2 regions of the Staphylococcus sp. aM genome follow, and region 2 is predicted to be linked to the other one. Evidence: a T-box and tRNA genes for the amino acid it is inferred to sense, from the RefSeq annotation. Region 2 holds a T-box; the other holds one or more tRNA genes.
What was found. A T-box is a leader RNA that pairs with one kind of tRNA and senses whether it is charged. The one in region 2 lies ahead of serS (serine--tRNA ligase), so its partner is inferred to be a tRNA-Ser.

Region 1: it has a tRNA-Ser gene. The T-box ahead of serS (serine--tRNA ligase) is inferred to sense a tRNA for this amino acid. The anticodon was not compared.

Annotation. Positions count from the first base shown of each region.
Region 1 covers NZ_CP121447.1:1,014,822-1,020,012, reverse strand. Annotated here, with positions in the region: gene menC (o-succinylbenzoate synthase) at 1-540, opposite strand, end outside; gene menE (o-succinylbenzoate--CoA ligase) at 530-1,939, opposite strand; gene P7F85_RS05155 (epsilon family phenol-soluble modulin) at 2,191-2,259, shown strand; tRNA gene P7F85_RS05150 (tRNA-Ser) at 3,119-3,207, opposite strand; tRNA gene P7F85_RS05145 (tRNA-Glu) at 3,260-3,331, opposite strand; tRNA gene P7F85_RS05140 (tRNA-Asn) at 3,333-3,407, opposite strand; tRNA gene P7F85_RS05135 (tRNA-Gly) at 3,415-3,488, opposite strand; tRNA gene P7F85_RS05130 (tRNA-His) at 3,510-3,585, opposite strand; tRNA gene P7F85_RS05125 (tRNA-Phe) at 3,599-3,671, opposite strand; tRNA gene P7F85_RS05120 (tRNA-Asp) at 3,685-3,760, opposite strand; tRNA gene P7F85_RS05115 (tRNA-Met) at 3,776-3,849, opposite strand; gene P7F85_RS05110 (RBBP9/YdeN family alpha/beta hydrolase) at 4,290-4,844, opposite strand; gene hemY (protoporphyrinogen oxidase) at 4,976-5,191, opposite strand, start outside.
Region 2 covers NZ_CP121447.1:9,781-14,971, forward strand. Annotated here, with positions in the region: gene P7F85_RS00035 (NAD(P)H-hydrate dehydratase) at 1-310, opposite strand, end outside; gene hutH (histidine ammonia-lyase) at 644-2,143, shown strand; T-box leader at 2,227-2,442, shown strand; gene serS (serine--tRNA ligase) at 2,525-3,811, shown strand; gene P7F85_RS00050 (AzlC family ABC transporter permease) at 4,141-4,833, shown strand; gene P7F85_RS00055 (AzlD domain-containing protein) at 4,830-5,159, shown strand.

The sequences.
Region 1 (5,191 bases), 1.0 Mb from region 2:
TTGATTGATATCGAGTGACTCATTTGCATCGATGACAATATCAAATGGAAATTCTAATGACTTTAATTTATTAATATCAGAAATTAATTGATTTGAATATTTCACTTTTATACGTTTAGGTTGCGTTTGCTTTAACGTCGCAAATTGGGCATCACTCCATCCACTGACGGTAGCACCATATTCAACCTTAAATGCTTTAAGTTTATAATACATTTGATATAACGCCATGACAACTGTACTGCGGGCTGCCGGACAATGATTTAATGTGTTCAATAGCGACTGCCATTCTTCAAATGAATATACATCCTTATTCTTAATTGATACAAACCACTGTTCGATCTGTTGTTTAACAGAAGATATAGTTTCCTTATCGTACCATGGTGTTTTAAAGGCGTTGCACTCACCAAAATACGTATCACCTGTTTCAGTAATCAGTTCGATGATTAAACATTCTCTTTTGTCTAATGACACTTTAGGTGTCACAATAGGTGATTTAAATGCCTGACTATACAAGTAAAACTTCAACTCATTAATCTTCATTTTCAGATTCCTTTGACATCACTTTATTTCTTTGTAGTTTACCTGTTGAAGTATATGGTAATTCATTTACTTCATAAAAGGCTTTAGGTATTTTATATTTAGCTAAATGTGTGGAGAAATGTTGTTGTAAATCATTTTTATCAAAGTGGTCTTGGGCGATATAATATAGTACCGGTACTTGACCCCAAGTGTCATCATTTTGACCAATACATACGGCGTCTTCAATTTCAGGAAAATGTTTAGCTACAGATTCAATTTGGTATGGATAGATATTTTCTCCACCACTAATGATTAAGTCTTTACGACGATCATAAATCATAACGAAGCCATCATCGTCAATTTCAGCAATATCACCTGTTTTAAAAAAGCCATCTTCAAATGTATCTGTTAAATTAGAAGGATATAAATAACCATTCATTACATTTACCCCTTTTATGAGTAATTCACCGTGACCATTTTGATCAGCATCTTTAATTTTAACTTTGACATTATCACTCGGTTTACCAACTGTATCATATCGTTGAGCCAACATATCTGGTGTCGCAGTTAAAAATTGTGAACATGTTTCAGTCATTCCAAACGAATTATAAATAGGCAAGCGATAATCTAATGCTTGTTGAATTAAATTTGAAGAAAGCTTTGCGCCACCTAACAGAATCTTTTCTAATTGATATGGCTTTTCTAAACCTGCATCCATTAACCATTTTAATGTTTGTGGCACAAGTGACACATGAGTAATATCTTCATTTTTAATAATATCAAGCATATTTTCTGTATTATATTTCTCTAATAGTCTGACAGTAAATCCTTCCATCACACTACGTAATATCACACTCAAACCTGATATATGATAAATCGGGAGTACAGATAACCATTTAGATTGTTGACTATATCCTAAGCTCCTTTTACATCCTTCTGCACTTGCTAGATGATTCTTAAACGTTTGAGGCACAGCCTTTTGTGGACCAGTCGTACCCGATGTAAACATGATTGATGCGATATTTTCTAATTTAAAAATATTCATTTGATCTTCTATTTGATTTAAAAGCTGAATTTCCTCAATATTGTATATATTAAAACCTTCTAATTCTAAAGATGTCGTTGTGATAATTGTATTAACATCGATTGAATTCATTTGAGCAATCATTTCATTAGTCGTTAACCGAGTATTAATCATCGCAATTTCAATATTAGCAAGCCAACATGCATGTATTAAAATCAATGACTCAATTCGATTATTAATATGTAAACCAATTCTTGACTGAGATAATTGGTTTAAATGTTGTGAAAGTCCATGCGCTTCATCATATAAAGCTTTGAATGTAAGCGAGTGTTGTCCATCAGTCACAGCTATTTTATTTTTATTCTTGATAGATTGTTCTTTTAACCAAAAGTCCACGAGTCATTCCTCCATTTATCATTACATATTTAATTATAACGATTTTAATTGAATCTATCAGTGGTCAAATCTTAAATTTCTAAATAAAGTATGTAGAAATAAATGTATATCTACACCCTTGCATTCAAGAATGTCCTTTTAAATTATAAAAACTACACCTTGGGAAATACGTATATAAAATAAGAAAAAAATCCCTAAAAAGATTAAAAAAGATTTATATTAAAGATACAAATTATAGGAGGTGAATCACAATGCAATTTATCACAGATCTTATCAAAAAAGCAGTAGATTTCTTCAAAGGTTTATTTGGTAACAAATAATCTGCATCATGATCATCCTGGAACTCAAGTTCCATAATCCTATGGCCCTAAAGCATACCTTATCGTATCGCTTTAGGGTTTTTCTTATATGTTTGATATGCTATATGTGGATATAGTTTTATTTAATTGGTAGACAAAGTTTGAATGAAAAAGAATATATTATAAATATTATTGTTACTAAGATACTCAGATATGCTTCATATATGACTTTGAAATTATAAACAGACATAAAATAATTGCAATGTTTTCAAAATCAATTGCCAAATTTCTGATAACCTTAACCCCTTCTATTTTTATAATCCCAAATCTGGTGATTACTAACATTTATTATATTGTTAAACAGTGACTCATAATCATATTGACTTCTCTTATAACTTTCATTTGAATTTATCCATAAAAAAAATAGAGATTTAAATAGTAATACTTCAATCTCTATAATATAATTTTTTGTTTAATTGTATAAATTCTCATGATGTACCTCTTTAAATTAAAAAAGCAGGAAGAGTACAAAACTCAATCCTGCATAATACTATGATATTCATTATTACGCCTTGCCTCATAGTAAGACGGCTACTGTAATTAATGTATTTTGTTTTAAAGTCCACGCATGGTCGTTGACTTATATATATTATAACATTTTTATTTTATTTCTCAATATATAATTCTAATGTTTCATTTCTTTTTTTAACGTTGTGTGGTTGTCTTTCTTTATGGTCTTCAATTTTTGATTGGGCAACTTTACTCACTTTTATTAGAATTTAGACTTTCATTTAAATTCTCTTATCCTCAAATTAATGCCTAATTTAAAAGAAAACAAAAATAAGCCTAGAATGGATTAAAACCATTCTAGGCGTTTTTACGGAGAGTGAGGGATTCGAACCCTCGAGACGCTTGTGGCGCCTACACACTTTCCAGGCGTGCTCCTTCGGCCAGCTCGGACAACTCTCCATCATAATATGATAAATAAAAAAACAGAAGCGATATTTCACTTCTGTTTGTATGACTCCTACGGGACTCGAACCCGTGTTACCGCCGTGAAAGGGCGGTGTCTTAACCGCTTGACCAAGGAGCCATGGCTCCACAGGTAGGACTCGAACCTACGACCGATCGGTTAACAGCCGATAGCTCTACCACTGAGCTACTGTGGAATAATAATGGAGCGGGTGATGGGAATCGAACCCACAACATCAGCTTGGAAGGCTGAGGTTTTGCCATTAAACTACACCCGCATGTGAAATGTAATACGATTATGGGGCGGTTGAAGGGAATCGAACCCTCGAATGTCGGAACCACAATCCGAATCGTTAACCACTTCGCCACAACCGCCAAAAATGACGAATGGTTCAGGACAGAGTCGAACTGCCGACACATGGAGCTTCAATCCATTGCTCTACCAACTGAGCTACTGAACCATAATATTAATAATGGCGGTCTCGACGGGAATCGAACCCGCGATCTCCTGCGTGACAGGCAGGCGTGTTAACCGCTACACTACGAGACCTATTAAAACTATGTATTGCGGGAGGCGGATTTGAACCACCGACCTTCGGGTTATGAGCCCGACGAGCTACCGAACTGCTCCATCCCGCGATAATATTATTTTTGACTACTTGATTATTGTACCATCATTAGCTTAATAAAGTCAACACTTTTTTAAAACTAAATTTACATTGTTTGAATTAATAAAACAATCGATACGTTCAAGTTGCTTTAATACGCTCTCGCTTAACACTTTATTAGTATATTAAGTTTGTTACTATTAGTCAATATTAATTCCAAATTAAAATGTGTAAAAATTACTACTTGATTTCATTTTATAACAAAAGTGTCTAAATGGCCTTCTATTATATTAACTTTCATCCAATATTGATACCTTTTCTATTAAATGATCATCTTCTATTTTTCATGTTTTCTGTTTTTCGTCCCTTACTGCTACTAAATGGATCACAATATCAAATGACTAACGCCATACTTATCTATTCTAAATAAGTACGGCGCATATTTAAAATTATATTATTAATTTCCCTACCCTATTGCGTCATAAATCCTTGCATACGATTTTGTAGTGATGTGAATGTAGTAAAACCATCCTCTTCCATAAAATGGCCACCATCTTCAACAACTCTCATACGTCCATCTAAGGTATCCATAAGTCGCTTCGTTTCTTTATATGAAACATGTGTATCATTTTTAGAACTCAAACCATAAAAATGATCTACTTTACTTTTAACTCGTTCATAATTAATCGTTACTCCATGTAAATCAATATTTTCATCTATGTCTACTGCATCATCTTTAAAACCAGCAATACTGAATAGCCCTTCAACATTTTGTTCTAATGTTTCTATAAATTTCAAAGTCGCTATCGTTCCAAATCCATGTGTTACAAAATATGTATCTTTCTTTCTTACATTTAATTGTTGTTGCATTTGCTTAACCCACATATCAATTTTAGCAGGAGTATTAGCTTCTAAATTAAAAAGAGAGACTTTATATCCTTCTAACGTTAAATTGTGACCTAACCATTCATACCAATGATTATGTGCATTTCCTACACTTGAATGAACAATGATGACATCTGTCATTTTTATCAACCTCACTTCTAGATTAAGTAGCAGTCTTTATCATGAACGTATTTATCTTTATTCTATATCAAAAGCACTTTAAAAAGACATTGTTATCCTTTTAAAGTGCTTTAATTAAATTATAAAACGTATTAACGTAATTCCTCTAGCATTTCATCAACCGCATTATGACCTTGTTGGATACAATCAGGTAGGCCAACCGCTTCAAATGGCGCCCCTGTAATTTTTAATCGCGGATAAGTTCGTTTAATATGTTCTTGAATTTTTCTAATTTGTTTAATGTGACCTACATGGTATTGAGGCATACTTTTCGGTAATCGATTGACTATTGTGAATTCAGGATCACC
Region 2 (5,191 bases):
CTTTAAAGTCTACACCAAGTCCAGGTCCAATTAAGATACTGTCTGTCATTTCAATCATTTTAGTAAGCATCTTTGTATCGTTAATATCGATAACCATTGCTTCCGGGCATCGAGAATGTAATGCAGCATGATTAGTTGGGTGTGTTGCTACAGTAATTAAACCACTACCACTAAATACACATGCACGTGCTGCTAACATGATTGCACCACCTAAATTAGCAGATCCACCAATTAATAGGATTTTACCGTAATCACCTTTATGAGACTCTTCTTTTCTTTTAGGAATATTAATAGTATCTAAAGTTTCCATCTACCTAAACCTCCTTTTACCGGATTATCTATTTCTATTATACAAACCGGTTTATGTTCATTGATTCATTTGATATTGAATATAAGTCACAACGATGTGTGTGCTTTTAAATACAATAAAAAATACTATACCTGTAATACACTTTCGTCAATAGGAATTTAAGAAATGTAACGATATATATACCAAGTATAACAATGACAATATTTTAGCGTATTAAATAATTAAATTGTTAATGTATTATAAAAATTGTAAAAGGTATTGTTTATATAAAAATGAAAACGTATACTTTTTGATAATGGAAGTTTTAATTCTACATAAAGGGGAGCTGTTTCTATGACTTTATTTTTAAATGGAGATGCTTTAACGATTGAAGATATTAAACAATTATTACACCAAGATTTAAAAATTGAAATCACAGAGGAAGCATTAGAAAGAGTTAAAAAAAGTAGAAGTGTAGTAGAACGAATCATTAATGATAAAGAAACCATTTATGGGATTACTACAGGATTTGGTTTATTTAGCGATGTGCGTATTGATTCGACTCAATATAATGACTTACAAGTTAATTTAATACGTTCACACGCTTGTGGGATGGGCGAACCATTTTCTGAAGAAGTATCACTTGTGATGATGATTTTACGTCTTAATACATTATTAAAAGGAAATTCAGGGGTAACTTTAGAATTGGTCGACCAGCTCAAATATTTCATCAATGAGCGTATTATACCTGTGATTCCTCAACAAGGTTCACTTGGTGCATCAGGTGATTTGGCACCATTATCTCATTTAGCTTTAGCACTTATTGGTGAAGGGCTTGTTTATTTTAAAAATGAAGAAGTTGATAGTCGTTATGTTTTAAATGAATTAGGAAGAGCACCATTACATCTACAAGCTAAAGAAGGATTAGCACTAATTAATGGCACACAGGCTATGACTGCACAAGGGGTCATTAATTATATTGAAGCGGAAGACTTAGGTTACCAAGCAGAGTGGATTGCGGCGCTCACACATCAAGCGTTAAATGGTATTGTTGATGCATATGATCATAGAGTACATGCAGTTAGAAATAGTCAAGAACAAGTAGATGTCGCGGCACGTATGCGTGATTGGTTAGCAGACTCAAAGTTAACAACAAGACAAGCTGAGATTCGTGTTCAAGATGCTTATTCTTTACGTTGTATTCCACAAATTCATGGCGCAAGTTATCAAGTGTTTAACTACGTAAAAGAAAAGTTAGAGTTTGAAATGAATGCTTCAAATGATAATCCGCTTATCTTTGATGAAGACGGTGAAACAACAGTCATATCTGGTGGTAACTTCCATGGACAACCTATCGCCTTTGCGCTTGATCATTTGAAATTAGGTGTCAGTGAATTAGCGAATGTTTCAGAACGACGTGTGGAACGACTAGTGAATCCGCAATTGAATAACGGTCTACCTGCATTCTTAAGTCCTGAACCTGGTTTACAAAGTGGCGCGATGATTATGCAATATGCAGCAGCGAGTCTAGTATCTGAGAATAAAACACTTGCACATCCAGCGAGTGTAGATTCTATACCATCTTCAGCTAACCAAGAAGATCATGTATCTATGGGAACGATTGCTTCAAGACATGGTTATCAAATGATTGAAAATGCACGACGAGTTATTGCGATTGAATGTATTATTGCGTTACAAGCAGTTGAGTTAAAAGGTGTCAATCAACTATCACCTAAAACACGAGACAAATATGACGAATTTAGAAACATTGTGCCATCTATCAAACAGGATAGACAATTCCATAAGGACATAGAAGCCGTAGCACAGTACTTAAAGGATAGTGCATATCATTAATACATTCATAAAATGAAAATGATTGAATTTTAAAATAACTTGAAAATTACAAAAAACTTTGCTATATTGTGAGTAAGTTAATAAAACATTGTTCGTAGGCCAAGTAGTATTATTGATGGATTTCAGAGAGCTTGTGGTTAGTGAGAACAAGTAATCCACTTTAATATGAATCTACCTACATTTAGTGAGCAATCGGCGAATAACCGTTATTTTAGTTAAGTGCAAACGAAGTTACATTTCATTGAGATGTTTGCTTTGTTTGTTAAATAGGGTGGCAACGCGTAGACCACGTCCCTTGTCGGGGCGTGGTCTTTTTGTATGCTTTTATATACATAGTTGGCATGCTAAATATATATTTTTATGGGAAAGGATGAAGGTTTCATGTTAGATATTAAACTTTTTAGAACAGAGCCAGACAAAGTTAAGAGCAAAATTGAATTAAGAGGAGACGACCCTAAAGTAGTCGATGAGGTATTAGAATTAGATGAAAAGCGTCGTACATTAATAAGCAAGACAGAAGAGATGAAAGCGAAACGTAATAAAGTAAGTGAAGAAATCGCTCAGAAAAAACGTAATAAAGAAAATGCTGATGATGTTATCGCTGAAATGCGTCAATTAGGTGATGACATTAAAGAATATGATACACAATTAAATGAAATTGATAATAAAATGTCTGATATTCTATGTCGTATTCCAAACCTTATCAATGATGATGTACCACAAGGCGCTTCAGATGAAGAAAATATCGAAGTTAAAAAATGGGGTACACCTCGTGAATTTGATTTCGAAGCGAAAGCACACTGGGATATCGTAGAAGATCTTAAAATGGCTGACTTCGATCGTGCCGCTAAAATTTCTGGCGCACGTTTCGTTTATCTAACAAGAGACGGTGCACAATTAGAACGTGCATTAATGAACTACATGATTACTAAACATACAACACAACATGGTTACACTGAAATGATGGTACCTCAATTAGTTAACGCTGATACAATGTATGGTACTGGTCAATTACCTAAATTCGAAGAAGATTTATTTAAAGTAGAAAAAGAAGGACTATATACAATTCCAACTGCTGAAGTACCTTTAACAAACTTCTATCGTGATGAAATCATCCAACCAGGTGTCTTACCTGAAAAATTCACTGGACAATCTGCATGTTTCCGTAGTGAAGCGGGTTCAGCTGGTAGAGATACAAGAGGTTTAATTCGTTTACACCAATTCGACAAAGTTGAAATGGTACGCTTTGAAAAACCTGAAGATTCTTGGGATGCTTTAGAAGAAATGACTACAAACGCTGAAGCAATCTTAGAAGAATTAGGATTACCATATCGTCGTGTTATCTTATGTACTGGAGACATTGGTTTCAGTGCTAGTAAAACATACGACTTAGAAGTATGGTTACCAAGCTATAACGACTACAAAGAAATCAGTTCATGTTCAAACTGTACTGACTTCCAAGCACGACGTGCCAATATCCGTTTCAAACGTGATAATGCAGCTAAACCTGAATTAGCGCATACGTTAAATGGTAGTGGTTTAGCTGTAGGTCGTACATTCGCAGCAATCGTTGAGAACTATCAAAATGAAGATGGTACAGTAACAATCCCTGAAGCCTTAGTACCATTCATGGGTGGTAAAACTCATATTCAAAAGCCAACTAAATAATTTAGATTGTTAGCGAATGACTAGCTATACAATGCGCGGTAATGAAGAGCCATCATTGCCGCGTATTTTTTTATGTCAATAACCTAAAGTAAGAGGGTAGGGGAGGGACATTAAGTAAAATTTAGATGCAAAATAGTGTGGGTAGTCTAACTATTAATAGAAAATTCTGTCATATTTAAAATGTTGTGATGACGGCATTTTAAAAGTGAGGTTTGTCTGACATCACACACACCGACGTCTAAAGTGATTGCCGTTTTCATCATTGTATATTAGACTTGAGTTTATTATTTAAACGTAAATGCGTTTGTAACTAGAAAGGGGGAGACAAGATGACCCATCTCACATTTAGACAAGGTGTTAAAGAATGCATTCCAACATTATTAGGGTATGCAGGTGTTGGTATTTCATTTGGCATCGTTGCTGCATCTCAAAAGTTTAGTTTATTAGAAATTATATTACTTTGTTTAATTATTTATGCTGGTGCGGCACAATTTATTATATGTGCGTTAGTCATAGCTGGAACACCCATAACAGCGATAGTGTTAACAACATTTATTGTTAATTCACGTATGTTTTTATTAAGTATGACTTTAGCACCCAATTTTAAGTCTTATGGTTTATGGAATCGAATTGGACTTGGTTCTTTAGTAACCGATGAAACGTTTGGTGTAGCCATCACGCCTTATTTAAAAGGTGAGCCAATTAACGATCGTTGGTTGCATGGTTTAAACATCACAGCATATTTGTTTTGGACCTTTTCTTGTGTAGTTGGTGCTGTATTTGGCAAATATATTTCGAATCCAGAGATATTAGGATTAGATTTTGCGATTACAGCTATGTTTGTATTTTTAGGAATTGCTCAATTTGAATCTGTTAAAAAGTCTAAGATCAACATCTATCTTGTGCTTATTCTATGTGTCATTGTGATGATGTTAACGTTAAGCTTTGTTATGCCCTCGTATGTAGCGATTATAATATCTGCGGTTGTCGCATCTACATTAGGGGTGGTGATGGACAGATGATGACAGATCAACATATGTTAATCATAATTATTCTATGTGGTATTGTTACGATTTTAGTCAGAGTGATTCCATTTATGATGATTTCACGAGTAAATCTACCAGATGTTATTATTCAATGGTTATCCTTTATACCTATCACACTTTTTACAGCACTTGTCTTGGACGGTATTATTCAACAACATGAAGGTAGTGTAGGCTATACACTCAATGTGCCATTCATTATTGCATTAATACCAACTGTATTATTAGCCATATATACGAGAAGTCTAACTTGGACCATTTTAGGCGGTATTGCATTTATCGCTCTATTGAGATTCTTTCTATAGAAATCAAGGTCTACATATTGAATTTCGTGATG